DNA from 2 places in the Exiguobacterium sp. Helios genome. Region 1 is predicted to be linked to the other one. Evidence: predicted binding sites of a transcription regulator. Region 1 holds the regulator's gene; the other holds the start of a gene.

Region 1 (14,828 bases):
TGCGACACGCCGGAGCTTGCCTGTCGCAGAAATCGGTCAAGCGATTGAAGCCATCAAGGCGCAACATCCGCACGTTATCGTCTTCGTCGACAACTGTTACGGCGAATTCGTTGAAACGATCGAACCGACCCATGTCGGAGCGGATTTGATGGCCGGCTCACTGATCAAGAATCCGGGTGGCGGTCTCGCGAAGACAGGCGGTTATCTCGTCGGACGCCGCGATTTGATTGAACGGGCGTCGTTCCGAATGACGACACCGGGAATCGGTGCCGAGGCCGGTCCGTCGCTTTATTCGCTGCAGGACATGTATCAAGGGTTCTTCATGGCCCCGCATACGGTCAGTCAGGCACTGATGGGGGCGATGTTCACCTCGAGCATGATGGAACAGTTCGGATTCGATACAGCACCGCACTATGCAGCAGAACGGACGGATTTGATCCAGTCGGTCTCTTTCCATGCACCTGAGCCGATGATTGCCTTTTGTCAGGCGATTCAAGCGGCGTCTCCCGTCAATGCGCAAGCCTTGCCGATTCCGGATTATATGCCGGGATATGCAGATGATGTCATCATGGCTGCCGGAACGTTCATTCAAGGATCATCGATCGAGTTATCGGCAGATGGTCCGATCCGGGCACCGTACACGGCCTATGTCCAGGGCGGACTGACTTACAGTCACGTCAGAATCGCGATTGTCTCGGCCGTCAATCAATTAATGGAACAACAATTGATTCAACCGCAACAGGTTTAAAAAAATAGCTTGATGTGAAAAGACCTCTGTTACGCAGGACGTCTGACTTGTAAGAAAGTCATGTTAACTTTCCTTACATCTCTTGACAACTTGCCTCACAGAGGTTTATTCTCATGAGGTAAGGAAAAAGGAGGAACGAAATGGCAGACTTATCACGACAGTCCAAGCCACTATTCCCCATCGGAGTCGTTCAAGAGTTGACCGCGTTATCTGCCCGACAAATCCGATATTACGAAGAACAAGGATTGATCAAGCCGGAGCGGACAGAGACGAAACGTCGCCTCTATTCGTTCAACGATGTCGATCGCTTGTTATCGATCAAGGAATATCTGGACCAGGGACTGAATATCGCAGGGATTAAAATGATTTTTGACAATGATCTTGTCAAGCGCGAACGAGTTGCGGAGAAGGTCGTTACGGCCCGTCCGGAATTATCAGATGGCGAATTGTATAAACTCCTGAAAAATGAATTGCAGGAAGCAGGGCGACATGGGAAAACGTCACTCATCCAAGGTGAGCTCGGACGATTTTTCAAGTAAGCACCTGTTACCATATAAAAAAGAGCCGGAGAGGGGATTTGTCACATGACACGTCGCAACATTACACGAGAAGACATTATGAAAATCGCTAAAGCTGAGGATGTACGTTTTATTCGTTTACAGTTCACAGATATCCTCGGTACGATCAAGAACGTTGAAATTCCAGTGAGCCAATTGGAAAAAGCACTTGATAACAAAATGATGTTCGATGGTTCGTCAATCGAAGGATTCGTCCGCATTGAAGAATCAGATATGTATCTCTTCCCAGACCTCAACACATGGGTGGTCTTCCCATGGACAGAAGACGGAACGGGTAAAGTCGCACGTCTCATCTGTGACATCTACAATCCGGATGGCACACCGTTTGCTGGAGATCCGCGTGGTCAACTCAAACGTGTACTTAAAGAAATGGAAGAGCTTGGCTTCACTTCATTCAACGTTGGTCCAGAACCAGAATTCTTCTTGTTCAAGAAGGATGCTAACGGCCGTCCGACACTTGAACTCAATGACCAAGGCGGTTACTTTGACTTAGCACCAGTCGATCTCGGTGAAAACTGCCGTAAGGAAATCGTCATCGAGCTTGAAAACATGGGCTTTGAAATCGAAGCATCTCACCATGAAGTCGCACCGGGACAACACGAAATCGACTTCAAATACGCTGACGCGATCACAACGGCGGATAACATCCAAACGTTCAAACTCGTTGTTAAGACGATTGCAGCGAAACATAACTTACACGCGACATTCATGCCAAAACCGCTTTACGGTGTCAACGGTTCAGGAATGCACGCCAACATGTCTCTCTTTAAAGGCAACGAAAACGTCTTCTTCGACGAAGCGAACAGCAACATGCAATTGTCGGATGATGCCCGTGCGTTCACAGCCGGTATCCTGAAGCACGCCCGTGCCTTCACAGCTGTCTGTAACCCGACAGTTAACTCGTATAAACGTCTTGTGCCTGGTTATGAAGCACCTTGCTACGTCGCATGGTCAGCGCGTAACCGTTCACCGCTCGTACGTGTACCGGCAGCCCGCGGTCTCTCGACACGAATCGAAGTCCGTTCAGTCGACCCGGCAGCAAACCCGTACTTGGCACTTGCGACCTTGCTCGCTTCAGGTCTTGACGGAATCAAAAACAACTTGAAAGCACCGGCTCCAATCGACCGTAACATCTACGTGATGGACAAACCGGAACGTGTGGCAAACGGCATTGACGATCTTCCGTCAACACTCAGCCACGCACTCGAAGTCTTGAAAGCGGATGACGTCGTCATGCACGCACTTGGCGAGCACATCGCAGAGCACTTCGTTGAACTTAAAGAAATCGAATGGGATATGTTCCGGACGCAAGTCACGGAATGGGAACGCGATCAGTACATGGTCTTGTTCTAATCTAAATGATGAAAAATGAATGAAAAACAGGCTAAGAATAGTCAATACGCTTTTGTATTGCTTTTCTTAGCCTTATTTTTTTAGGGAGGGATTGCAATGACTAAGCGTATTTCTATTTATGAACAGCTTAAAGAGATGTTAAAGCATAAAAAAGAAGAAGTTGTAACTCCGAGTGAAATGAAAGAAGCCTTGTTTCACAAATATGGAACAAATAAAGATAGTGTGATACTTTCTGACTATTGTTACAATCGTTCAAACCGTGGAATTTCTTTTAATAAGCATTTATTTGTATATCTAAATTATGGAATGTATAAATATATTGGCGAAAATGCTGATTATAACGGATTAATTTATGCGCGAACACGAAATTCTCCTGATGATCAAGTAGTAGGGATATGGACAGACGGAAAAAAACAACTATCTATAAATAAGTTATTAGAAAATCAGGAATTTCTTAAAGGTAATTACATAATCCAACTATTTGAAGAGTATATGGACATTTTGAAATTTGAAATGAACGTTCTTGGTTGTAAAGCCACAGAGTTGCGTCATTTAATAGGTCGATTGGGAGAGTTTTTTTGTGCTATATATACGAAAGGGAAATTAGCTCATGTGACCAACCAACACGGTTTTGATGTAATTAGTAATGGAAGACGGATTAGTGTAAAAACAACGGCTCAAAAATCTGGTTTCATCTCATTGAATATAAGAACTTTAGATCAATTTGATGATATCTTCATAGTCCAGTTCCTAAATAATGAATTTCACTTATTATTTTATGCATCAAAAGATCAACTACCTAAGGGACGGATTTACAAACAGCGGTTAGAAGTTGATTTATCTTCTTTAAAACAAGAGCAACTCCTATGACTGAATAAAGCTTTAGATTTTAAGTATAGGAAAGTACAAATCATCTTAAAAAGGGGTATGTATATATGATGTAAAACAGCAAGACTGCACTCTTAATCTACTTTGTAAGGAGGCGTTTTAAATGAAAAAGGCGTATGAAGGAAAAGGGATCACCGTTTATTTTGATGCCGAAGTCTGTATCCATTCCGGTCATTGTGTGAAGAGTTTACCGGCCGTCTTTGATGTTAAAAAGCGTCCATGGATTGAAACGGACGGGGCCCCGGCCGAAGATGTCATGCGGGTCATCGATGGCTGTCCGAGCGGCGCCTTATCGTATGAACGGAGGGAAGCATGATGGAATTTAAACGAGCGGATCAAAAGATTGAAGCCTATCAAGAGGGGCAAGTTGTCGGGGAAATCACGTACAGTGACACAAAAGGCGGCAAGTGGATCATTGATCATACGTATGTCGACCCGAATCATCGGAATCAACAAATCGGCGAACAACTGGTCAAAGCCATGGTCGAGTGGGCACGCGAAGAAAACGTCAAGCTGTTGCCGCTCTGTCCGTTCGCGAAACGGGAGTTCGAGCAGACGCCGGACTATGCAGATGTATCGGCTTAATCGAAAGCGTGTAATTATCAAAAGACGAGGAGAGCGGATCATCGGATCCGCTCTCCTCGTCTTTTTGATTTATTGTGAACAAGTTTTACAGAAACAAACGAAGCAACGCCATCGACAGGACACCGGTGATGACAGTGTAGGAAAGGCTTTTGCTGCTGACGGCGACGAGGACGGTCGGAACGGATGCTGCGAGGTTTAGAAGGGAGAGTGTCGGATAGTCTCCGTTTCGTGCCACTAGTAAGTTTTGAAAAAATAAAGCACTTAACAAACAAACCGGGATAAACGACAACCAATCGGTCAGCAGACGGGGTAACGTCAGACCATGCATCAACAAAAACGGCAGTATCCGCGGAATCAACGTGACGAGACCGCAGGCAGCAAAAAGGACGAATAGTTCTAAGCGGATTTCCATCGTGAGATTACAACTCCTATACTGGCAGCTATCATCGTCGCGAATAAAACGGCGAGTTCCGGTGACAGATAGCGCATTGATATGTACAACAACAGGAAAACAAGGACGAGCAACAGACCATTTAGAGCGATGCGGGACCGCTCGCTTTCAAACTGCAGGTACAATAACCCGATGAACATCGCGGTTAAAGCAAAATCCAGTCCGAATCGTTCCGGATCCGGGAACCAACTGCCGACGAGTGCTCCGAGGACTGTCGAGGCAATCCAGCTCAGATAAGCGGTTATGTTCAATCCATGCATGAATGGTGCATCAAGCGGCCGTTTTAAGGAAGTATTCATGGCTACGGCAAACGACTCATCTGTCAAGAGAGCGCCGATTCCAAACCGATCGAAGAAATGCCGGCTTTTAACACGCGGTGCGAGCGTCATACTCATCAGAAGATGCCGGGAATTGACGATGAACGTCGTCAAGATGATGGCAGAAAACGGACTGTTTAGTAACAGTAGACTCGTAATGATGAATTGAGCAGCGCCGGCATAAATCAAGATGGACATCAATCCGATTTCAAGCGGACTGAGTCCGGCGGCGCGTCCGACGATGCCGGCAGAAAATCCGATGCCGAGATAACCGAGGACGGTCGGCAGACAGGCTTTGATACCTGCTTGAAACGAAGCGTTCATAGAAGGTGACTCCTCTCGCGATGATGTGTTATCAGCATAGCATCATCAAAACGGATTGGAAATGAACTGGTCAATATTTTCATATGTTTCCTTGACATAAGTCGTCTCGATTTGTGGTAAAGAGTAAGTGGTACGGCAAAATTCGTTAGACGAAGGAGCGTTCAAGATGGATAAATTAATGCAAGATGCGAACCGGTTTGTCTCAGATATGGTGGAAGGTCTCGTTTTAGCACATCCTGATCTTTATGCAAAAGTCGGCGGAGTCAATGTCATTAAACGAAAAGAACCGTTGAACGGGAAAGTGGCCCTTGTATCCGGTGGGGGAAGCGGCCATGAGCCGGCGCATGCCGGATTTATCGGGGACGGTATGCTCGCAGCTGCTGTCTGTGGTGAAGTCTTTACTTCTCCGACACCTGACATGGTGCTTGAAGGAATCAAGGCGGCAGACGGTGGGAAAGGGGTGCTGCTCGTCGTCAAAAACTATTCTGGAGATGTCATGAACTTCGACATGGCGAAAGAATTGGCCGAACTCGAAGACATCGAAGTCGAGACGGTCATCGTCCGGGATGATATCGCCATCAAAAAAGAAGAAGACCGCCGCGGAGTCGCTGGCACGATTTTTGTCCACAAGATTGCCGGAGCTGCGGCAGCAGAGGGCAAATCACTTGCTGAAGTCAAAGCAGTCGCTGAGAAAGTCATTGCCGGCGTCCGGTCAATCGGAATGGCGTTGTCCCCATGTTATATGCCGGAGAGCGGTAAACCCGGTTTTGATTTGCACGAGGATGAAATGGAAATCGGAATTGGGATTCACGGTGAAAAGGGTCTGGAGCGGAAACCGATTGCCTCCGTCGAAGCCATCGTGACGGAATTACTCGATCGATTGACAGCGGAAGTAACCGATAAAAAAGTAGCGGTCATGGTCAACGGAATGGGCGGAACGCCTGAATCGGAATTGTACATCACCTATAAATATGTCGCGGAACAATTGCAGGCAAAAGGATACGAGATTGTTCGTCCGTTCGTCGGCAACTATATGACATCACTCGAAATGCACGGTTTCTCAATTACGCTGCTTCCGGTTGACGATGAACTGGTCGGCTACTTGGATGCAAAAACGAACGCAATCGGATTCTAATTAAAAGAGGGTGAGATAGATGAAGTTATCGACTGAAGAATTCCGCAAAGCATTGCTTAAAGCGGCTGCCGATCTCGAACACCATAAAGATGAATTGACGGATCTTGACCGGGAAATCGGTGACGGCGACCACGGCATCAATTTGTCGCGCGGTTTCCAGGCTGTACAAAAAGAACTTGAGGCGCAAGAAGAGTATGAAGATCTAGGTGTCTTATCAAAACAAGTCGGAATGACCTTGATTAAAACCGTTGGAGGTGCATCCGGTCCGCTCTACGGTACGGCATTCGTTAAATTTGCCGGAGCGTTTAAAGGGAAAAGAGAAGTTGAAGGGGCGGAACTGGCAGCGGCGTTTAAAGAAGCGACGGATGGGATTAAAATGCGCGGGAAATCAGAGTTTGGACAAAAAACGATGGTCGATATTTGGACACCGTTTTACGAAGCACTGGAACAAGAGAGTGATTTGAACGCAGCACTCGATCAAGCATTGGCAGATACAAAAGAGCGTGTGGCGACAAAAGGACGGGCTTCTTATTTTGGGGATGCAACGGTCGGTGTCCAGGATCCCGGTGCGTTATCAAGTTCACTGTTATTACGTTCGATTGGGGAGGTCTTGTCATGATTAATTTGATTTTAGTCTCCCATAGTGAAAAGCTTGCGACCGGACTAAAGGAACTATTGGCTGAAATGGCTCCGGACACACCCGTGTTACTCGCAGCTGGGCTTGCGGACGGCAGTATCGGGACCGATGCGTCCCGAATTGAAGAGACGATGAATGAGTTGAACGATGACGGCTTAATTTTGACCGACATCGGATCGGCGACGATGAACGCGGAACTGGCCTTAGAATTATACAGTGGGGACCGGAACGTTCAGTTCGTCGAAGCACCGCTGGTAGAGGGCGCTTTTTTGGCAGCGGTCTTAAGTGGTCAATCAAAAACGCTGGATGATATCGTAACAGGCGTCAAAGCAGAATTTTCGTAAAACAGGTAATCCGACTAACAGGTTCGTTTCCGAAGAGGAAGCGAACCTGTTTTTTTAGGGAAAACAAAAAAACTGGTATTCCGCGAGGGAATACCAGTAAAGAAATCAGGCGTTGACTTCTTTTTTGTTCGGTTTAAACGCCATTGTCGCTTCGACCGCTTTTTGCCATCCGGCATAACGCTGTTCGCGATCGTCTTCTTTCATTTCTGGTTTGAACTGACGGTTGAGTTTCCATTGTTTTTTGATTTCAGCTTTGTCTTTCCAGTAACCGACTGCGAGACCAGCAAGATATGCAGCACCGAGAGCTGTTGTCTCATTGATTTCCGGACGGTCAACCGGTACACCTAAGATATCCGACTGGAACTGCATCAAGAAGTCATTCGAAACCGCACCACCATCAACACGCAACGTTTTTAGTTCGATGCCTGAATCTTTTTCCATTGCCGTCAAGACATCACGTGTCTGATAAGCAAGGGATTCGAGAGTCGCGCGGACGAAATGTTCTTTCTCCGTTCCGCGTGTTAAGCCGAAAATCGCGCCACGAACGTCACTATCCCAGTACGGGGCACCGAGTCCGACGAAGGCAGGAACGACGTAAACGCCTTCTGTCGAATCGACTTTTAACGCATAACCTTCTGAATCCTTCGCGTTTTTCAACATCCGTAAGCCGTCACGCAACCACTGAATCGCGGATCCGGCAACGAAGATTGATCCTTCGAGTGCATATTCGACTTTTCCGTCGACACCCCAGGCGATTGTCGTCAGTAGACCGTGGTCAGACGAAACGGCTTTTTCACCAGTGTTCATGAGCATGAAGCAACCTGTACCATACGTGTTCTTTCCTTCACCCGGTTCGAAACATGTTTGACCGAAGAGAGCAGCTTGCTGGTCACCGGCAATTCCGGCAATCGGAATTTCGAAGCCGAAGAAGTGATACGGAACGGTATTGTCATACACTTCACTTGATTGACGGACTTCCGGTAACATTGATTTTGGAACTGTCAGGATTTCAAGCAACTCATCATCCCATTTTTGTTCGTAAATGTTGTACATCAATGTCCGGGAAGCGTTTGTATAGTCTGTGATATGCGTTTTTCCACCAGACAGCTTCCAAACGAGCCATGTGTCGATTGTTCCGAATAGAAGTTCTCCGTTTTCTGCCTGTTCCCGTGCCCCTTCAACGTTATCCAAAATCCACTTCACTTTTGTCCCTGAGAAGTAGGCGTCAATCAGAAGACCTGTTTTATCACGGAATGTTTGGTTCAGACCCTGTGCATTCAGCTCATCACAGATACCGGATGTTTGACGGGATTGCCAGACAAGCGCGTGATAGACAGGTTTACCTGTTTCTTTGTTCCAGACGACCGTCGTCTCACGTTGGTTCGTAATTCCGATACTTGCGATTTGGCTCGGTTTGATATCAGCCGTTCCGAGAGCATCCGCCATGACAGCGAGGATTGATCCCCAAATTTCATTGGCATCATGCTCGACCCAGCCCGGTTGCGGGAAGTATTGTTTGAATTCACGTTGCGCAGAGTTCACGATTTGACCATCGTGGTCAAAAATAATGGCGCGTGAGCTTGTTGTTCCTTGGTCGAGTGCTAAGATGTACTTGTTTTCCATGCTGAAATCCCCCTTGAGATGTAGGTGTCAAACAAAATCAGTTTTGCAGCAGTTGATACAGCAAGACGGCTACTCCACCACCGATAATCGGACCAACGATTGGAATCCACGAGTAACCCCAGTCAGATGAACCTTTTCCTTTAATCGGTAAGATAGCGTGTGCAATCCGCGGACCAAGGTCACGGGCCGGGTTGATGGCATATCCTGTTGTACCACCGAGCGAGAGACCGATGACGACGACAAGAAGACCGACGATGAATGGTTTCAGTCCGTCACCAAATGTTGTCAGACCAAATGACAGGATTCCGAATACCAAGACAAACGTCCCGATGATTTCTGAAATCAGGTTTGACGGTGTATGGCGAATCGCCGGACCTGTTGCGAACACACCCAGTTTTGCTGCTTGATCATCAGTCGCTTCAAAGTGTTTCATATAATGAAGCCAAACGAGTACTGCACCGATGAATGCTCCGATTAATTGACCGGCGATATAGACAGGTACGTCTGCCCACGGTAAATCGGAATTCATGGCAAGCGCCAATGTCAATGCAGGATTGAGATGTGCACCACTCGAGGCAGCAATGTATGCTCCCGTCATGACGGCGAGACCCCAAGCGAATGTAATGACAATCCAGCCGCCGTTCTCAGATTTCGTCTTTCTCAAGACAACCCCTGCAACGACTCCGTCGCCGAGCAAAATCAGAATCATTGTTCCAATCAGCTCACTTGTAAAGTTACTCATGCAAAAACCCTCCCTTTGGATTAAAGCAAATAATGGCCTTTCCATTTAAACCTACATCTAATTGAGAACGTTTTCAATACAATTAATTCAAATCTTTGAATTAAAATTTCCTTAATTTATGTTTAAAAAAATGAATAATGGATACTAAAAAAATCCTTCGTTCATTTTTACAATGAACGAAGGATTTTCAACGACGCTTTTTCCGCTTCTTTTTTGTTCGAAAGAAGCTGCTGGAGTGATCAAGGACAATATGTATCGTACTGGCAACCATGACGCCGATGATGAAAGCAGGCATGGACGCGAACCAGGAATCGACCGTACTCGATTCAATGATTTTCAGGTACAGCGCCAAAAATAAAAGCGGAATCAGAAAAGCGGCGCTGTACATCAGGCGAATGAGATCGCCGATGATCAAACCGTGCGACCAGATGGAGCGGTGGGGCATGATTTTGACATAAGGCATCCAAAGGACCCGTAAAGGACCGTGCCGGTAGTAAGGTTCGGACTTCAAGTCGAGGTCTGGTGAAAGCCAAAGGGTGCCGACGGCGATGCCGACAGCGGTTGGAAGCCAATCCGTCTGCTGGGTTGCGACCGAATACGCAACATAGCCGGTTAAAGCAACGGTATTGACTGTATCGTGTACATTTCCAGAAGGCATAAAAAAAGACCAGCTGTGCTGGTCCCTCGCTTAGTGGATCGTCCGATATACGCCGATGACCTTGCCAAGAATCGAGACGTTATCGAAATACATCGGGTCCATCGAATCATTTTCTGGTTGGAGACGTACTTGTTGATCTTCTAAGAAGAACCGTTTGACAGTCGCTTCGCTATCTTCGGTCATAGCAACGACGATTTCACCATTCTCTGCTGTGTTTTGCTGACGAACGATGACCCGGTCACCGTCTAGAATACCTGCGTTGATCATCGACTCACCATCAATCGTCAACATAAAGACATTTTCGTTCCCGACGTAATGGGCAGGAAGCGGGAAATGTTCTTCAATGTTTTCGATGGCCGTGATTGGAAAACCAGCCGTTACTTTCCCGATGACGGGAATATGAACGATGGCTTCGTGATCTTCATCAGTTTTATCAAGCAATATCTCAATCGCACGTGGCTTAGTTGGGTCACGGCGAATCAGTCCGCGTTTTTCTAGACGATCCAAATGACCGTGTACCGTTGAGCTTGAAGCAAGACCAACAGCCTCACCGATTTCACGAACTGATGGGGGATACCCTTTCAGTTTCACTTGAGCAACGATGTAGTCAAGGATTTCTTGTTGTCGTTTCGACATTTTCCGCATATGAATTGCCACCTCTTTCCGGATTGGTTTTTTGAAGGTTATAGGAATACATGTTTCTAAAATCACTATAACATAGAACAAATGAGCGTACAAACAATTGTTCGACATTTTGTGTTGACCGAACACCGGTTCTTGGTTTAAGATGAGTTATGCGAACAATTGTTCCGAGAACATCTATTCTAAAAACATTTTTAACTGGAGGGATTTATCATGATGCATACGATTCGTACCCATGCCTTTTCCATTGTTTTTTATACGCTCAGCCTGGCTTTCATTCTTTTCCTTTTAACACCTCGACCGGACGAGAAGGTCGAGCAACTCTTGACGGCTTCTGTCACAGTCGATCAAAACGCGACCGTCGAACAGGTCGCCGAAGTCTATAATGACGGATCGATGACAGATCAGGAATATGTCGAGTGGTTGATCGAGAATAATGAACTGAAGACGACTCATGTCATTTCGAAAAACAAAATCGTTGTACCAATCGCGCAACAATGACAAACTGTAAAGGTTGTCAAAGAACGAACAGGGGTGTGAAGTACAGTGAAAGTAGTAATCTACTGTCGCGTCTCGACGGAAAAAGAAGCACAGGACAGCTCGCTTGAGCGGCAAAGATCGGAACTGTCGGGACTCGCTGCAACAAAAGGATTTGAAGTCGTGGAGATCATCACGGAAAAGGAAAGTGGTTATGACGTTGATCGGGAAGGGATGTTATCCGTTCTCGATTACGTCACACGTCAAGCCGTGGATGCCGTTCTCGTGACGGATGATACGCGGATCGGACGCGGGAATGCCAAAATCGCCATTTTACATACGTTCCAAAAACATCAGGTTCAACTGATGACGATGGAATCGGATGGCGAGTATAAACTGGCAGACGCCGAAGCGATGGTTCTTGAAATTGTATCGCTCGTCGAAGAGTATCAACGGAAACTGCATAATGCGAAAATTGCCCGCGGGATGCGACGGGCTGTCGAAAATGGATTTCGTCCCGAGCAGAACCTCAACCGTCAAGGTGAAAATGCCGGTCGGAGCCGAAAGGAAGTCCCGATTGAAGAAATCGTCCGGTTACGTGAGTTAGGACTGACATTCGCCGACATCGCGGTGACATTAAGAGGGATGGGACACGACATTTCGAAAGCGACCGTCAACCGGCGTTATCTGGAATATAAAGAAGTAGTCAGTACGTACGAATAAGGAAGTAAGTTTGATGCCTCAGCGGCGCATCAAACTTGCTTTTTTTTTTCGTGTCTTTTACAGTAAGGTTACTATTGAAAGCTCAACTTTGAGTCAACAGAAAGAGGGATATCATGTTATCACAAGAACAACTGGACCGGATTAACGAATTAGCCAATAAATCAAAAGTCGAACCACTGACTGATGCAGAAACAGCGGAACAAAAAGAATTACGGACTGCCTATCTGGAAGCATTCCGTGGTTCGTTCAAAAATCAGATGATGGGCATCAAAATCGTCGATGAAGAAGGAACCGACGTAACACCTGAAAAACTAAAGCAAGCGCAGGAAGAAGAACGGAACAAACAATAATGACAAAAGCTATGTCACTCATTGGGATGAGTGGCGTAGCTTTTTTTGGTGAAACGTTCGTAATATGTATCACGAAAGTGCCAAGAAAACGGCAATAGAGAGCGCATTCATTTCAATGTGACATACTATTTAGAAAAGTTGTATCACATTTGTGGGTATGCTAAAATGAGGAGGAATTTGTGAAAAAGAGAGAGGATGATTGTTTTGACGAACATGACAACAGTAGAATTATTAGCAGTAAATACGATTCGTACCTTATCAATTGATGCAGTACAAAAAGCGAACTCGGGTCACCCGGGAATGCCGATGGGTGCAGCACCGATGGCATTTACATTATGGGCGGATCATATGAACCATAACCCTAAAAATCCAGAATGGTTCAACCGTGACCGTTTTGTACTTTCAGCAGGACACGGTTCAATGCTTCTCTACTCACTCCTCCATTTATCAGGTTATGATCTCGCGATGGATGACTTGAAGTCATTCCGTCAATGGAACTCAAAAACACCGGGTCACCCGGAATACCGTCACACAGCAGGTGTCGATGCGACGACTGGTCCACTCGGACAAGGCATTGCGATGGCTGTCGGTATGGCGATGGCAGAACGTCACTTGGAAGCAAAATACAACCGTGACGAGTTAAACGTCGTCGATCACTTCACATACGGGATTTGCGGAGACGGTGACTTAATGGAAGGTGTTTCGGCAGAAGCGGCATCACTTGCAGGACATTTAGGTCTTGGCAAATTGGTTGTTCTGTATGATTCAAACGATATCTCGCTCGATGGCGATCTCGATAAATCATTCTCAGAAAACGTTCAACAACGTTTTGAAGCATACAACTGGCAAGTCATCCGTGTCGAAGACGGAACGGATCTTGATTCGATTTCAAAAGCAATCGAAGCAGCAAAAGCTGAAACAACAAAACCGACATTGATTGAAGTGAAAACAGTCATCGGATTTGGTTCACCAAACAAATCAGGTAAATCGGCTTCACACGGTGCACCACTCGGAGATGCGGAAATCAAGTTGACGAAAGCAAGCTACGTTTGGGATCACGAAGAATTCTACGTCCCGGAAGAAGTCAAAGACTTGTTCGAAGAACGCATTGTCAAACGTGGTGCTGATACAGAAGCAGCATGGACTGAGAAAATGGAACAATACAAAGCGGCGCATCCAGAATTGCATGCTGAACTTGTTCAAGCCATCAACAACGAATTGCCAAGCAACTGGGAAGCAGACCTGCCAACATATGATCTGACATCGAAAAAAGCGACACGTCAGACAAGTGGTGAAGTCTTGAACGCTCTTGCGAAAAACATCCCGTCAATCTTCGGTGGTTCAGCTGACTTAGCAGGATCAAACAACACGATGCTCAAAGGCGAAGCTGACTTCGACATCGATCCAAGCGGCCGTAACATCTGGTTTGGTGTGCGTGAGTTTGCGATGGCAGCAGCTGTCAACGGTATGGCGTTACACGGTGGTGTCATTCCTTACGGTGCGACATTCTTCGTATTCTCGGATTACCTCCGTCCTGCAGTTCGTTTAGCAGCGTTGATGGGTATCCAGTCGATTTTCGTCCTGACACATGACTCGATTGCTGTTGGTGAAGATGGTCCAACACACGAGCCGGTTGAACACTTGATGAGTTTCCGTGCGATGCCGAACTTGACAGTTTACCGTCCGGCAGATGGGAAAGAAACGATTGCCGCATGGAAAACAGCCGTTCAATCAACAAACAAACCGACACTTCTCGTCATGACACGTCAAGGATTACCTGAACTTGAAGGTACGACGGTTGAAGGCGCTGAAAAAGGCGGATACGTCATTGCGGGTGACATCAACAAAGCGGATACAATCTTAATGGGAACAGGTTCTGAAGTGCATCTGTTAGTCGAAGCACAAAAAGAACTTGGCGAAACGGCAGCAGTCGTTTCACTTCCATCATGGGAATTGTTTGAAGCGCAATCAGCAGAATACAAAGAATCAGTTTTACCAAAACGCATCACGAAGCGTCTTGCGATTGAAGCCGGTGCTTCACTCGGTTGGTATAAATATGTAGGAACAGAAGGACAAGTCATCGGAATCGATCGCTTTGGTGCTTCGGCTCCTGGAGATCTTCTGTTAAAAGAGTACGGCATGTCTGTCGAAAATGTCTTGAACACAGTCAAGCAACTCGGTTAATGAAGAAAGGTGCGCAAACGCGCGCACCTTTTTTTTGCATTATCTATGCAAAGGCTTTAAATTATAGTA
Region 2 (14,828 bases), 820 kb from region 1:
CGCAGTATCCGGATAAATTCAAAAATACAAAAGTCGATACACCGGCTGCTGACCTCCGTGCCGGATTGAACCGGAACTTCTCGGAACATGCGGCACTCGCTGTCCTCGCGATGCAAAAAGGAATCGACGGAGCGAAAGACTTTGATGCGGCAGCAGGTGCCTTGAATGCCAATACAGAAGATTTATCAGCTTCAATCGGCTCGGTCTACGGCAGTGAAGCCGCGCAACAATTCAAGAAAATCTGGTCGAGTCACATCGGCTACTTTGTAGATTACGTGAAAGCGACAGGTGCGAAAGATGATCAGGCACGTGACATGGCCGTGAAAGAACTGGATGAATACCGTGTCGAACAAGCTGCTTTCCTTGATGCCGCTACAGAAGGGCGTTTGAAATCAAAAGACTTGGAAGAAGGACTGAAGGTCCACATCGATCAATTGTTACTGGCCTTTAACAGCTACAATGAAAAAGACTACGACAAAACGTACCCGGCGATCCGTGAAGCCTACGGTCACATGTACGGTGTCGGTGAAGGAACAGCGACGGCAATCGTCGATCAGTTCCCGGATAAATTTAAAGGCGCACCGGCCGGTATGCCGAACACCGGTCTTGGTGGAACGGCTGAATCACAATCATCCACATCAAACGGCATCCTTTGGTCATTACTTGGAATCGCAGCCGCTTCGATCCTCGGATTCTTCGGACTTCGTGGACGTCGCTCACAACAATAATCGGACAACCGAACCCGCTGGAAACAGCGGGTCTTTTTCTACACATTTTACGCTTGAAGGAGGAGTTTACGATGAAGGTCAAATGGCTTGTACTGTTTATTCTGGTCTTATCCGTCGTTCAGCCGTTTTCGGTCTCGGCTCACACGAGTCTAAAGAATTCAAATCCTGCAGAAGGCGAAGTCATCAAAGGGGACTTAACGAAAATTCGTTTGAATTTCGATACGGCGATCGAGAAAACCAGTACGGTCGAACTGAAAACAGTTCAAGGTGACGTAGTTTTACTTGAGAAGCCCCTGATCATCGGCAATGAATGGAGTGCAGCCGTTCAACAAAAACTTGAGAACGGAACATATCTCATCCGCTGGAAATTGATTTCGGAAGACGGACATCCGGTCGAAGGCACGATTCGTTTCAACGTAAAAGCAGCCGTTGCGTCAAGCGATGCTACTGAAGATCAAGATGCGGAAGCGGCAAAAGTGGAACCGCAACAAGCAAGCATCGTTCCGACCGAATCGGCCGAAACCGTCGAACCGGGATTGTTCCCGACCTTCTTACCCTGGATTGTGGCAGTCCTTGTACTCGCAATCGTCATCACGTTCTTCCTGCTCCGTCGTCAAAAACGATCATGAGTGGCATCATCAGTGAACTGCTCATTTATATCGGCGGGGCACTTTGGGCAGGGCGGCTGCTGCTTCTGTTTGTGGCGGAAGATAAGAAACCGACAATCGGTCAATTAGACGGTCTTGCGTGTGCCGCTCTCGTCAGCATCGTAGTCGGTTCGGTCCTTCCGTTGTGGCGTGTAGTTTCTTATTTTCAGCAGGAAATGGACTTATCATTCCGTGAAGCATTACGGGCGAGTCTGTTTGATGTCCGGATCGGTACGTATTTTTTACTCGTCTACTTTACGGCATTGTGTGCCGCAATTCTGATTCTGACGGCACGGATTCGTCCGGCGATCCGCTGGTTCCTGCTTCTGCTGACGATTCCGCTATTCCTCGGAATCGCAGGGACGAGTCATGCAGCTGCCAAACAGGGTCTATACGGATTGTTGCTACAGGGCGGTCATTTTAGTTTAATGGCATTTTGGACGGGCATCGTGGTCGTCATCGGTTGGTGTGCCCGGGATTCCAAACACTGGTTATCGTTTTTGCGCTGGTTCAGTCCGTTCGCCCAACTGACATTTTTTGGTGTCATCGTGACCGGATTTTTCCTGATGCGTCAAAGCGTTCCGTTAAGCGAGTACCGCAATGCCTGGAACGTCCCGTATGGCCAGGCCTTGCTGTGGAAACACCTGTTGTTAATTCCTTTGCTTGGTTATGCATTCATTAACGGGACACTCGTCAAACGGTGGTTACAGAAGGAACCGGCCTTTGATCCGCGGCGTGGTCTGCGTTTTGAGAGTTTGATTCTCGGTTGTATCTTTTTTGCGACAGCGACCCTGAGTAATCTGGAACCGCCAGATCTGAACACTCTTGGAGCAGTCAAGCCGATTCTTTGGTCAAACATCGTTCTTCTCTTAACAGGCGGTGGAAGTATCGGGCTGTTGCTGTTGGCCTATCAGAAACGCCTGCCGTTCCTGCTCGGCAGTCTGTTCAGTCTGCTTGGTGTCAGCCTCATCTATATCGGATTGTTATATACGCCTTAGCACAGTCACCTTCGGAATCCGGGAATGGTGGCTTTGTTGCGTCCGGAGAAGTGACAGAGCGATCATTTTAAAAATTAAAAGATAGTTTTTCTGAAGAAAATATCCGTGCCTGATTTTCGGCGACATGCAGGAGTGGAAACTCGGTATACTGAGGAAAAGAAGGGGAGGGACACGTGATGAATACCTTACCGGAAACGGATTATTATGAAGCGCTCGTCCGTCGTGATGCCTCGTACGAGGGGACATTTTTTGTCGGGGTCAAGACGACGGGGATTTTTTGCCGGCCGACTTGTCCGGCACGGAAACCGAAGCAACAGAACTGCGAATTTTTTGAGACGGCGAAAGAGGCATTACTCGCCTCGTACCGGCCGTGTTTACGCTGTAAACCGCTCGCTTACCCGGGGGACAGTGACGTCATTACCCGGCTGATTGCAGCCGTCGAAGCCAATCCTGAGAAACGGTTCAAAGATGCCGACTTCCGGGAACTGGGACTTGATGCCTCGACCGCCCGGCGGCAGTTTAAGAAACGGTTTGGCATGACGTTTGTTGAATATGCCCGTTCCCGCCGGATGGGACTGGCGATGAAGGAAATCCGCAAAGGACAACCGGTCATCGAAGCCCAGCTGGCGAGTGGTTATGAATCAAGCAGCGGCTTCCGCGATGCCTTTGCCCGTATTCTAGGGGCAACTCCTAAACGGTGGAGCGGAGCATATCTGCAGGCAAAATGGCTCGACACGCCGCTCGGACCGATGCTGGCGATTGCCGACGAACAAGGACTGCACTTACTCGAGTTTGTCGATCGTCGCGGACTCGAACGTGAAGTGGAACGATTGCGACTGGCAGCCCGTGCTGTAATCGTTCCCGGTGAAGCGCCAATCTTCGAGCAGGTAACAGTTCAACTGGAAGCATATTTTGCCGGCGAACGTGACCGGTTCGACCTTCCGCTTGTTTTGTACGGGACGCCGTTTCAGAGACAGGTCTGGGAACAGTTGCAACAGATTCCTACGGGTGAGACGATTTCCTATCAGGAACTTGCCGTCCGCGTCGGAAATCCGGCTGCTGTCCGTGCTGTCGCCCGGGCAAACGGCGCCAATCAACTGGCGATTTTGATTCCCTGTCACCGGGTGATTCGTCTGACCGGAGATCTCGGTGGATATGCCGGCGGCTTGGCACGAAAAGCGGCCTTATTAAAATTAGAACGGACGAAGAGAGGATTGAATCACGTATGAGTTTGATTAAAGATGTGTTTACGGATGACTGGCTGAATCGATTGGGGAAAGCGGTGCAGGCACCGGACTTTAAAGACGTCGTTCAACAAGGGGACTGGGAGGAGCTGGCGTTTAAACAACGGGTCCGCCGGATTGCGACTGAGCTTAACCGTTATTTACCGGCTGACTTTGAGCAGGCGGCGACGCACCTCGGAACGATTGCCCTGGAGTTTCCGGGGTTGCCGGGCATCGTTTTTCCGGACTATATCGAAGTCTATGCGCCGGGTGACGCCTGGGACCGGGCAATGTTAGCACTGGAACGGTTGACCCGGCACTCGACATCGGAATTCGCTGTCCGCCGTTTTCTGCTGGCGGATCAAAAACGATTTTTAGAGGTCGCGACGCAATGGAGTCAATCGAATGACGAGCACATCCGGCGCTTGGCGTCAGAAGGAACCCGTCCGCGTTTACCGTGGGGGCAGATGATTCCATCGCTGATTGCGGATCCTCGACCGGTCTTGCCGATTCTCGATGCACTGCTCGAAGACGATGCGTTATATGTCCGGAAAAGTGTTGCCAATCACTTGAATGATATCGCGAAGACTCATCCGGAACTCGTCATTGAACGATTAGAGCGGCTTGGAACGCATCCGCATACGGACTGGATTTTACGCCACGCGTCACGAACTCTGTTGAAACAAGGCCACCGGGATGTCTTAAAAGCCTTTGGACTCGTTACGCGGGGAACTGTGACGGTCGACGAACTGACGGTCACACCGACACTGGCAATTGGCGGAGAACTGGCTTTTTCCTTTCACGTGACGACGACCGAACCGCAAGTGCTGCGGATTGAATATGTGATCGACTACGTCAAAAAACGGGGGACGAGTCAAAAAGTCTTCCGGATCAGCGAACGGCAGGTGACGGGACGGGAGACGTTTGCGAAACGGCAGTCGTTCCGGAACTTGACGACGCGCGTTCATTATCCGGGAACACATCAATTAACGATTTTAATTAACGGAGAAGCCTATGCGACGACGGAGTTTGATGTCACGAAGGAGGAAACAACATGAACGGTCGCCATCCGGACTTTACGACATCCCGGTTATCGATTACAGCTACGGATACTGCCGACGGATGTATCTGGGTACTGAAGAAAAGAGAGAACGAACAGGTTGCTCTGATTCAATTAACCGGTCAGCAACTCAGTTACGACGCAATTGATCCGACCGATCGAGCCGGATACATCGAAGAAGCATTGACGGTCATCCTTTCGTATCTGGCGCGGACGCTGTTGTTGCCGTTCGTGACCGGACGGGATGGAGAAGCGGAGGTATGGCTCCAAAATGAATTTTATGCGGACGGACCGGTTTTTCGGCGTGACTTGACGCATTAAACGATAAAAAAGAATCGTCTCATCAAAAAACGCGCTTCTGATGAGACGATTTTTCGTGTCCGGATTACGGTTCTGAGATGCCGTTTGCGAGCAACAATAAAAAGGTGATGACGGATAACGACAGTAAAAAAGCAATGTTCGCTAAGATGCTAAACCATTTGACGTAGCTGTTCTCCGATCTAAGCCCAAGCATCAGTGAAACGATGTATCCGATTCCGACCAGGAGGTTGAGTCCGATCGGTACCCACAGGCTGAGATTCGGGAAAAACCGTCCACTCAGCAGGTAGGAAGTCAGCATATTGAACAGAAGCAAACCAAGCGTCAAGAAAACCGGCAAATACGTCTGCTTGGACTGGGTCATTGTTCGACCAAACGTGTCGACCAGTTGAAGTGTCGGCAAATGGCGTCGGCACTATCGGCGGCTGATCGTCCCTCGGTATCGAGCCTTAAGTAATTCGGATACGGCAACTCTCCCGGGAGTGAGTGCGTCCGGTATTGTTCAGCTGTTTCGAGCAAGTTCGCTTCCGACGCGGCAATATCCCGTTTCGTAAACTTATGTAGTAAGCGGTTTTCCGTCTGATTCCGGGCAAGACGGGTCGACAGGGCAGCTTCAAGTTCAATGATGAAGACTTCGGCACCGGCTTCTTTAAACAGTTGAACGGTCTTTTCGATGAATTCGATACCTCCGCCTTCGACGCCGAACAGGCACAAAAATGTAAAGATCACCCCTTCGAGATCACTGACGGCCATCTCTTTAAACATCTCCCGCCGGATCAAGTCCTTCAGCTTATGGTGCGCCGGCTTCGTAAAGTCAAAGTACGGATGCAACAGATCAATCGTCTGATGGTTATGGAATAATTTCATGCTCGTTTTTTGTTCGAGTTCCTGACCAATCGTCATCTTGCCGACGGCTTGCGGACCAAGTAACATCACAAACTTCATCCCTGACACCTCTTCCTTTTTTTGTTAATACTAGCACAGAAATCCGGAGTGTTCCTATTAGAACGTTTGTTCGTAAAATGATATAATGGCAATAGGAAATGTTGCTGTTTTTTCGACCGAATGGAGGTCATTGATTATATGGAACACTGGAAGATGGTAGACGGTTATGAAGGGATGTATCAAGTTTCAACAGCGGGGAATGTCCGCTCGCTCGACCGGATCATCGAGACGAGTCGTGGTGTTAAACAACGGCGACATGGCGTTGTCTTGCGACCGCGGATCAATCAGGAAGGCTACCGGAAAGTGACGTTGTACAAACAAGGACGGGGAGAACGGTTTTATGTTGCCGAGCTTGTCGCCAAGGCGTTTCTCGATTCCGAGGCCGTGCACGACCGGATTATCCGGGCGGACGGTGATCGTCTAAACGATCAGATCGATAATCTGACCGTCAAACCGTCTGTGAGTCAAGCGTATGCGTCGCTCCTCGACGAGTTCGACTTGTTATTGACGCAACATATCGAATTGTCGCCGCGGCAGATTCGGGACATCCGCTACCGCTATCAAGCAGGACAGTCGATTCGCCGGTTAGCGATGGCGTATCAGGTGACGGAAAACCGGATCCGTAACATCATCGATAAGAAGGAAGCCCAGTATATTAGTTAAACAAAAAACAAACCCTGTGCTTTTGGCACGGGGTCTGTTTATCTTTACTGGGACGGACCGACAATCGTCCTGTTAAGAGACTCAATTTGTTCACCGATGATGTGACCGTGCTGTTTCAGTTCCTGTTGCCGGGTACTGTTGGCCTGAATATTTGCTTCGAGTGATTGGCTGTAGTGGGTCAGCTCAAGCAGAATCGTTTCAATCAGTTGAAAGTGTTGCCGAATCTGCGGCTGTACCGAATAGACGAGCGTACGGTCCGTCTCGACCTGGACGAGCGCGGCTTCAATCTGTTGGGCATGATCAAGGACGGAAGCAATCCGTCGGGTGCTCTGTTCAAGCTGTTCGTGTGTCGTCTCGATTTGGGTCGTCATCTGGACAACATCTTGTTCGATCTGCCCGATGCTGGCCGTCAAATCCCGGTTCGCCTGGTTGATGTGATCGATACTTCGTTTGATGTCGAGCGCAAGTGACTCGACTTCCTTGGCGACGATGACGAAACCGCGCCCTTCTTCGCCTGCTCGTGTTGCTTCGATTAGGGCGTTGAGCGATAAGCGGCGTGTCGCTTCCGCCACCTGTTGGATGTAGCGGATCGAGGCATGCATTTGTTGATTGCGTTCGGTCGCTTCTTCCAGTGACTGTGACGTGTTGACAGACAGGGTCCGTAATAACGTTGTATCCTGTTGCAAGGAGTCGAGGATTCGATGACTCGTCGTCGCTTCGTCATTAAAGGAGCTGACCCGTTGATGGCTCGTTTGGATCGACTCGTCCATCGTCGCGAGTGCTTCAATCGAGGTCGTCAACAGTTGCCCGGATTCCGTGATGATTTGTTCCATCTGCGTCGACTGGTCCGTCAACGACGTCGCCACTTGATGGACGTCAACGATAGATTCATCAATCGATGCGAGTTGGGACGAAAAACCGGGTTGAGTTGCCTCCAGTCGTTCGCTCGCAATTGCGATTTCTTGCGTCAAGTTCCCGACTTGCTGCATCAGTTGGTTGTATTGGTGCGTCAATTGCTGTAATTCAAACGTCGTCGTTTTGATGCTGATCGGTTGATAGGTCCGCCGTGCATAGGCTTCTTCAATCTTTAAGGACAAGACCGACAGCGGAGCCAGTTGTTTTTTGATGCGGGCCCGGATCAACAGACTGACGAAACAGAGGACAATGATTCCGAGCACACCGAGTTTCAAGGCCAGTGCCTTAGCGGGTGCGACCAACCGTTCCTGATCGACCGATAAGAACAGGACATCATTCAATTCCGGAATCGACATGGCGAGAACGAACCGGTCGTTACTCGTAAACATCATGACGCGTGCTTTCTTCAATTGTTGCGTCACGTCTTTTTTTTGTTGTGCCGTCAACGCCAACGGTTGAATAGCTACGTTTTTAGTTGCGAGCGACTGAATCGCCGCATCGTACTCGTCCCTTGCCATATCGGCGAGCTGTTGATTTTTTAATCGTTTGATGGCGCGTGTCCGTTCCTGTTCGTCTTCCGGATACGCCAAGTAGATGGAGCGGATATTGGCATCAAGCATCGTCATTTCGCGTTCAAACCGTTCGCTGACGGACTTCGTCGACGCGCGGTAGAGTTCTTCAACGCTTAAAGCACTGATCAGTAACAGTCCCGCCGCGACGATCGGGATCAGCCAGTTGTTTAATTGTTGGGCCAAGAGTCTTTTTTTCTGTGTAGGTTGCTTCATTTGTTTTATCGCCTCCATGCTTCCTATCGGAAAGGAATGAGGCATAATTTATGAAGGCAACGTAGCGTTCTTGTAAAGGTTCAGCGCACAAAAAAGGACATCCGAGGATGTCCACTGTCAGCTGGCATGCGGCAGGTAAGTCGAGACGAAACTGGTCGTCATCTGCATGAGCTGTTGTGTTTCTTCTTTTGGTTCTGACGTGACATAAATAATCAGGGCAGCGGCGACGGCGACAAAAATGATAATGACAAGAATGACGAAGAACGGCATCTTGCTTTTCTTTTTTTCCTCTTTCATATCCATGATGCGATTACCCCCTTATGAAGTAGAAACGGTCTCTTTGAAGTGATTCCCTGATGAAAAAAATGGAAACCTGTTAAGCTACTTGAAACAGGTAAGAAACAGTCCGATAAAGAACTATAACGTATAAGGAATTTGTTTTACGTAAGGAGCGTACAGCATGTTGAGTCAGTTTAATCAGTTTCTGTTAAATTTTTCGTTATTGATCACCTCACTGTTATTTGCCTTTTTACCATTACGCCATGTCAAACGAATTTCACCGGCTTCACCGGTCAAGCTTCGTATTTTGGTCGGGTTCATTGCCGGATTTATCAGTGTATTGCTTGTCCTCAACAGCATTACGTATGATGGCGCCAAAATTGATTTACGGCTTGTCGCACTTGTCACGGCGTTTTATTACGGGGGGTGGGTCAGTGGCGGCATTACGACGCTAGCGATTATTGGCGCCCGGTTTGCCGTTACGCCGCCGGGGGCTTACGAAGGGTTGCTCCTGACCGGTTTAATTTGTATCGCTTTACTTATCACGGCAAGCATTTACCGTCGATTTGCGTCGCATACACTCAAAGATTATTTAGTCTTGATCGGTATTGGGATCGGCTACAGTTTACCTGCTCTTTATCTATTAACGGAGACGTTTAACCGGTTTCTTGAAATCGCCTTGGTCTACATCATTTTCATGTTATTGGGCGGCTACGTGACGTATCGTTTCCTGCAGGAACTACGGAAACATTTCCAGTTCGTTCAGATGCAACAGGAACTTGCTTTGACGGATGGCCTGACGAATCTTGCCAACCGGCGGAAACTGGATGAGACGCTGTCTCACTATGACAAACATGGATTTGCGTTTTCCGTTCTGATTGTCGACATCGACTTTTTTAAATCGGTGAACGATACGTACGGACATGACGGGGGTGACGTCGTCTTGCGTCAACTTAGTCATCTGTTGCAACACTGTAGTCCCGACGAAGCCGTTGTCGGACGTTACGGCGGCGAAGAGTTTGTTGTCCTGTTACCGGACACACCGCTTAAAGATGCCGTCCGGCTCGGGGAAACAATCCGCTTGGCCTGTGCCGATCAGCACTTTGTCTTCAGTACGTATCCGGCATTCCATGTCACGCTATCGATTGGGGCAGCCTCGTCGGACCAAGGCGAGACATCGTTTGAAGTCGTCCAAAAGGCCGATCAGTCTCTTTATCAAGCGAAACAGACGGGACGGAATAAAGTCGTCGCATACAGTGAAGAATAATCCAATACAAACAGGCGGGCTCCACGGAGTCCGCCTGTTTTATGCTGCACGTAAAAATTATTCACCGACCATGCCGTCATGGTCATTGTCCCGCATATAGGGATAAAGCCAATGGTCATCCGTGATCGGCATGCTGAATCCGGCGTCCTTTGCTTCCTGAATTGTGACTTGTCCGTTGCCGTTCGTATCAACGGTCGAGACGTCACCCGTTGTGTCCGAAGTCGGTTCCGGATTAGCAGGAGCTGGTGCCGGTTCTTCTTTGTTTTCGGTCAGACCGAGTTCGGCATTCACTTCATCTGGGTTGACGTTATCGAAATCATCGACGATTTTATTTCCGCGCAACGTATACGTATAGTGATAATGCGACGGGATTTGTGTTGTCGTATCCGGATACGTAATGGTCGCTTCAAAGTCCGTCACCTTACCGGCTTTACGGATGGTGTTTTCCATGTAAGCCTGATCGCCATGCCGATTGAGTGTACTGTCCTGCGGTGTGATGTTATAGGCATTTGAGACCCCGCCGAGTGAGTCGGCAATGACGTGTCCCTCGTCAAGCTGCGGACTCTCGACACCGGGAACCTTCGCTTCATCCGAGTAGTAACGGCCGGAGGATGTCGTCTCCTCGGAATCATTTTGTAAGGTGATTTTTTTAGCGACGACTTTAACGAGTTGTGCATGTTCGTTCGTAAACGCCCAGTACTTCCGGTCACCGAAGCCGATGTTGACGACGACGTTCGGTTCCCGGTCACCGGACAAATCACCGCCGTCGACTTGAAGCTGTTTGTAACCGGAAAAAAGAGCTTCCTTTGCCGCCGGACTGGCCGGTTTCGATGATGCTGCGTCCGTTGTCTGTTCAGAAGCAGCATCCGTCGTCTTCGGCTTTTCCTGGACAGGTTTTGTCTGCTCAGGAGTCTTTTTCTGTTCGCTCTGTTGTTCAACTTTCGGATCTTGCGATACCGGTTCTTCCGCCGCGCATCCCGTTAACAAAAGGGCAGCTAGCGGTAAACTGAGATATGTAAGTGTGTGTTTCATGGTTCGACTCCTTTGAAATGACATTCTTGTCCATTCTAGGAATCTTTCCCTTCGAATACAAGGTGATTTTAAATAATGAACTAAATTAAATATATGATAGGAGCCGTTTCGCTAAAAATGCCGGTGCTTTAGAAGGCTGGTTCAAAAATGAAGCTCACGCCAAAAAACACGCCGCAGACAGCTGACGTGTTGGAACGGATATTCCAGTGTTGGACTTAGTTCAGGCAGACGGATCGTTAAGACAAAATCAATTTCCGGAAAATGTGATGCTGTTCAAAGTCAGCCAGGATGTTTGGCGCGATGTTCTGACGGAACATCGAGTCATCTGCCCACAGATAATCGTCGTGTTCGTCGGATAGTTCGACAGCATCGTTTGTTGCCGTACAGAAGTAGACAAGCAGAATGACTTGCCGGTCAGGATGCGTCATTAGACTCGAGGCATACGCAATCCGGTCGACGGTGACCGTTAACCCCGTCTCTTCCTCGATTTCCCGAATCAGACTGTCTTCCGGTTGCTCACCAAAGTCAATTTTCCCACCCGGACATTCCCATGTTCCGCCACCGGAGTCGGCAGCAGCACGCTGGACGATTAAAATCCGGTTGTCGTACTGCACGATACCTTTGACGGCGGTTACGATTGTTGTCATATGTTTTCCCCCTTTTGTCCGAGAAGAACAGCTTCTGGACCTTCCTGTTGCATCAGCCGACCATTCTTCAGATAAACGCCGCTTCGTTCCGGTAAACCGTAGCCGAAATTACTTGCTGTCGTCATGAACGCCTCGGACAAGTTTGTCTCTTCCTGCCAGGTATCGTAATGGACGGAAATTACGGCATCCGCTAACAGTCCGAGACCCTTCAGGACTAACGCTTGACCGTTTCGTTGATCGATTGCCGGAATCCGGCATTCGTTTGGTGTCAATAAGGCACCGGCTGAAAATCCGGCGACCGGGACACCGTGCTGAAACCGTTCTTGAATGAGAGTGCCGATCGGTGTGCCGACAATGAACTGTTGATACCGTTCCGTTTCCCCGCCCGAGATGATGATTCCGGCACTTCCGGCTAACTGTTCGAGTTGTTCAGGTGTCGGACGCGCAGACAACGGAAAGTGGAAGAAATCTGTCGCACCATTTGCCGTTAATGCATCCGTATAAATCGGAGCATAATCGTCCCAGTTTGAGCCGGGACGCGGTACATACAGTAAGGCAACCGGTCCTGACTGGTCGAGACAAGAGACGAATTGTTGGCAAAGCATTGAAGTGAACGGCGGACCGCCACCGAAGAGAAACAGCTGTTGATCCATCATGAAAAACCTCCTGTGTTTAAAATGATTTCATCTGCAAAACGGTCTGATACCGCTCAAAAAGTTGGGCCGTCATGAAAAAGAACAGCAGACCAAAACCGATGTGAAGCGCTGTATAGAAAAGACCAAACGAAGAGATTTCATACAGCAGGACCGGCAACTTGACCGTCGTAAACGCTCCGAGGAAAAAGACGACATATCGGACGCTGGCGCCTTTTTCGAGCAGGAGGACAGCGACAGGAAAAGCGACATAGAGCGGACCGGCTGCGATGGCAGCCAGTAATAAGACATACAAATACCCTTGAACCCCCGCATCTGGTCCCATGTATTTTAGCAGGGTTTCTTTTTTTATCCATTGATCAAGTAGACCGACCAGTACCAAAATCGGTGGCAACAGAAGCAGCATATCGAGCAGACTCTTCAAACTGAGCCGGGCGGCATGCTGACCGCGTACCGGATCGATGAGCAGAAGTCCGAGCAAGAGGACGGACATCGTGAGGAAGAAGCCATATGTTTTGATTCTTTTCATCCAAGCACCTCCATGACGAGTAACGAAAAGAACAGGCACATCATAAGGGCGGACAGGTTGCGCACGTAAGCAAACCGTTTGCCGAACAGGCGACTCTCTAACGGGATCGTCATGATTCCGACGGCCATCAGTGAGGCCATTAAAGCTGAGACTTGCGCCAGTCCGGCACCGTTCTCAAGCAAGGTCGCGCCGAGCGGAAAGACGACGAAGCTCGGAATCAAAGCAATCGCCCCGATGACGAGTGACAGTACGATACCTGGAAATCCGGCGTCCTGTCCGAGTAAGACCGAGATTTGAGCAGGCGACAGAATCGATAACGACAAACCGACGAACAACAGGATGGCCAGGAGATCCGGCAACAGGTTCGTAAAGATTTTCCAGGCTTTCACAAACGCTGCCTGTGTCTTTTGTTTGTCCTTGTAGAAGGAAAAACTGGACAGAAGAAGCACCAGTCCATACAGCACGATGCTGTTAACCATCGGATTTTACCTGTTTTGCATAATGCGTCTGGAAATACAGCAGATTTTGCACTTTTTGTTCGATGTCCTCATGAAAGCGATCGAGCTGTGCCCGACCGGACGATGTTATCTGATACATTTTCACCATCTTGTTTTGAGGAGACGTGGTGAGGATGGAAGTGACGAACCCTTCTTCTTCAAGCTTTTTGAGTGTCCGGTAGAGAATCGCACTATCAATCGGATTAAACGGCAATTCCTGCTCGCAGCGTTGGAGCAGATCCCCGCCATAGGTAGGACCTTTCGCAAGGAATAAGAGTAAAAAAGCGCCTGTGTGGCGACCGGTATGTTTCAACGTAAATCCCTCCTGATTGATCATGGTTTATAACTGTCGATAACACTTAACTGTTATTGACAGTATAGAATCGAAAAGATGAAAAAGCAACTGCCGATTGGAAATAAGTCCATCAAAAGAACCCGTTCATTTTTTGATATAGGTAGAAAACGGAAAATGAATTATACTGGAAATAACAGGAGTGACGAGGAAGGACAGATGAAAATGAGCGACAATCGCATCCATCAATTCCGATACCGGGAGTCCGGTATGGGAGAAGAACAACTATTTACGTGGACGGCCGCGACTCAGGAATTACGACTGGAAGAGGGGACGGGAGAAGAAGCGATCTTTTTCTTGTCCCGACGGCAACAGCAGGAGCTGACACGACGTTTAGAGAAAGCCGGTGTCATTGACTGGCAACCGGAATACACGACGGAATGGCTGATTCTTGACGGGACATATTGGGAAATCAGTTGGACCGGATCAGAGGGGAACGGAGCGTCTCAGGGCAGTAACGCCTATCCGGAACGCTGGGAACTGCTTCGGGATTGGCTGTACCGTCAGTTTGAAAAGGAGGAGCTTAGATGAAGAAGTGGTGGATCGGGTTAGCTGTCTTAGCAGGCTATTGTATTCCATTCGTCTACCTGGCGTTGCTTGAAGATTTCAAGACAGGGACATTACTCGGTTATCTACTGTTACTTGTCGGATTCACGGTTCTCGCTTTTATCGGTCAGCAGTGGGGTCATCTGCTGTTTGTGATGGCCGGTAATGTTCTGTCTTACTTCATCTCCGTTTATTTTGCAGGTCAAACAGATGCCTACGGCTTTGACGGCTATTTCAAACCGTTGGCGGCGGAACAACTGATTTTGCTCGTCAGTCTCTTAATGCTTATTCCACAATTGATTGCGATAGTGGTGGCGATGTCACTGGAAGCGAAAAAGCGGACGAAGGAACACATGACAGAATGAATGGGAAGATATCGGTAATAAAAATGCCATCCGTCATTAAGATAGATGGCACGCGGTAGGGGTTAGTTATTACCTTTGAATACGACCTTGTTATTACTCTATGAGAATGATGGTTTGTAAATAAGCTCGAGTTGTTGACCTTTTGGTGCGTCAAAGAAGATTTTACCTTTCAGTGTTTTCCCTTTGTTTAGGTCATCACTTATGGCCATTTCATAACCACCATAGTAGGATTCAACTTTTTCGTTATTGATGTAAAGATTGAATTCAGTATTGTCAATAAAGTACCGACTCCCATGCATGACCGTGTCGAAAACAACGACGCTTTTTTGAATGAGGATGGTCTTTTTTCGCATAGCAGACAAGGGATGTCATGTGTATC

What was found. Region 1 encodes LexA, which represses DNA repair genes until DNA is damaged. Its sites were predicted from a motif close to CGAACATATGTTCG; they were not measured.
Region 2: the regulator LexA is predicted to act here: its motif matches at 5,979-5,992, upstream of HNY42_RS02965 (NUMOD4 domain-containing protein).

Annotation. Positions count from the first base shown of each region.
Region 1 is NZ_CP053557.1:1,367,266-1,382,093, forward strand. It holds gene HNY42_RS06965 (methionine gamma-lyase family protein) at 1-748, shown strand, start outside; gene HNY42_RS06970 (MerR family transcriptional regulator) at 889-1,287, shown strand; gene glnA (type I glutamate--ammonia ligase) at 1,333-2,679, shown strand; gene HNY42_RS06980 (DUF7225 domain-containing protein) at 2,788-3,549, shown strand; gene HNY42_RS06985 ((4Fe-4S)-binding protein) at 3,671-3,883, shown strand; gene HNY42_RS06990 (GNAT family N-acetyltransferase) at 3,883-4,152, shown strand; gene HNY42_RS06995 (AzlD domain-containing protein) at 4,238-4,564, opposite strand; gene HNY42_RS07000 (AzlC family ABC transporter permease) at 4,549-5,244, opposite strand; gene dhaK (dihydroxyacetone kinase subunit DhaK) at 5,411-6,379, shown strand; gene dhaL (dihydroxyacetone kinase subunit DhaL) at 6,399-6,998, shown strand; gene dhaM (dihydroxyacetone kinase phosphoryl donor subunit DhaM) at 6,995-7,360, shown strand; gene glpK (glycerol kinase GlpK) at 7,466-8,983, opposite strand; gene HNY42_RS07025 (MIP/aquaporin family protein) at 9,021-9,725, opposite strand; gene HNY42_RS07030 (metal-binding protein) at 9,913-10,383, opposite strand; gene lexA (transcriptional repressor LexA) at 10,414-11,028, opposite strand; gene HNY42_RS07040 (cell division suppressor protein YneA) at 11,239-11,526, shown strand; gene HNY42_RS07045 (YneB family resolvase-like protein) at 11,572-12,225, shown strand; gene HNY42_RS07050 (DUF896 domain-containing protein) at 12,339-12,575, shown strand; gene tkt (transketolase) at 12,771-14,759, shown strand.
Region 2 is NZ_CP053557.1:543,559-558,386, forward strand. It holds gene HNY42_RS02925 (copper amine oxidase) at 1-728, shown strand, start outside; gene HNY42_RS02930 (copper resistance CopC family protein) at 800-1,357, shown strand; gene HNY42_RS02935 (copper resistance D family protein) at 1,354-2,373, shown strand; gene HNY42_RS02940 (bifunctional transcriptional activator/DNA repair enzyme AdaA) at 2,547-3,602, shown strand; gene HNY42_RS02945 (DNA alkylation repair protein) at 3,599-4,654, shown strand; gene HNY42_RS02950 (hypothetical protein) at 4,651-4,977, shown strand; gene HNY42_RS02955 (hypothetical protein) at 5,042-5,377, opposite strand; gene HNY42_RS02960 (DEAD/DEAH box helicase family protein) at 5,335-5,919, opposite strand; gene HNY42_RS02965 (NUMOD4 domain-containing protein) at 6,058-6,582, shown strand; gene HNY42_RS02970 (methyl-accepting chemotaxis protein) at 6,627-8,282, opposite strand; gene HNY42_RS02975 (hypothetical protein) at 8,400-8,585, opposite strand; gene HNY42_RS02980 (GGDEF domain-containing protein) at 8,743-9,828, shown strand; gene HNY42_RS02985 (DNA/RNA non-specific endonuclease) at 9,886-10,860, opposite strand; gene HNY42_RS02990 (NUDIX hydrolase) at 11,097-11,507, opposite strand; gene HNY42_RS02995 (Type 1 glutamine amidotransferase-like domain-containing protein) at 11,504-12,163, opposite strand; gene HNY42_RS03000 (permease) at 12,180-12,689, opposite strand; gene HNY42_RS03005 (hypothetical protein) at 12,686-13,168, opposite strand; gene HNY42_RS03010 (PadR family transcriptional regulator) at 13,161-13,499, opposite strand; gene HNY42_RS03015 (hypothetical protein) at 13,698-14,069, shown strand; gene HNY42_RS03020 (hypothetical protein) at 14,066-14,449, shown strand; gene HNY42_RS16350 (DUF4352 domain-containing protein) at 14,548-14,802, opposite strand.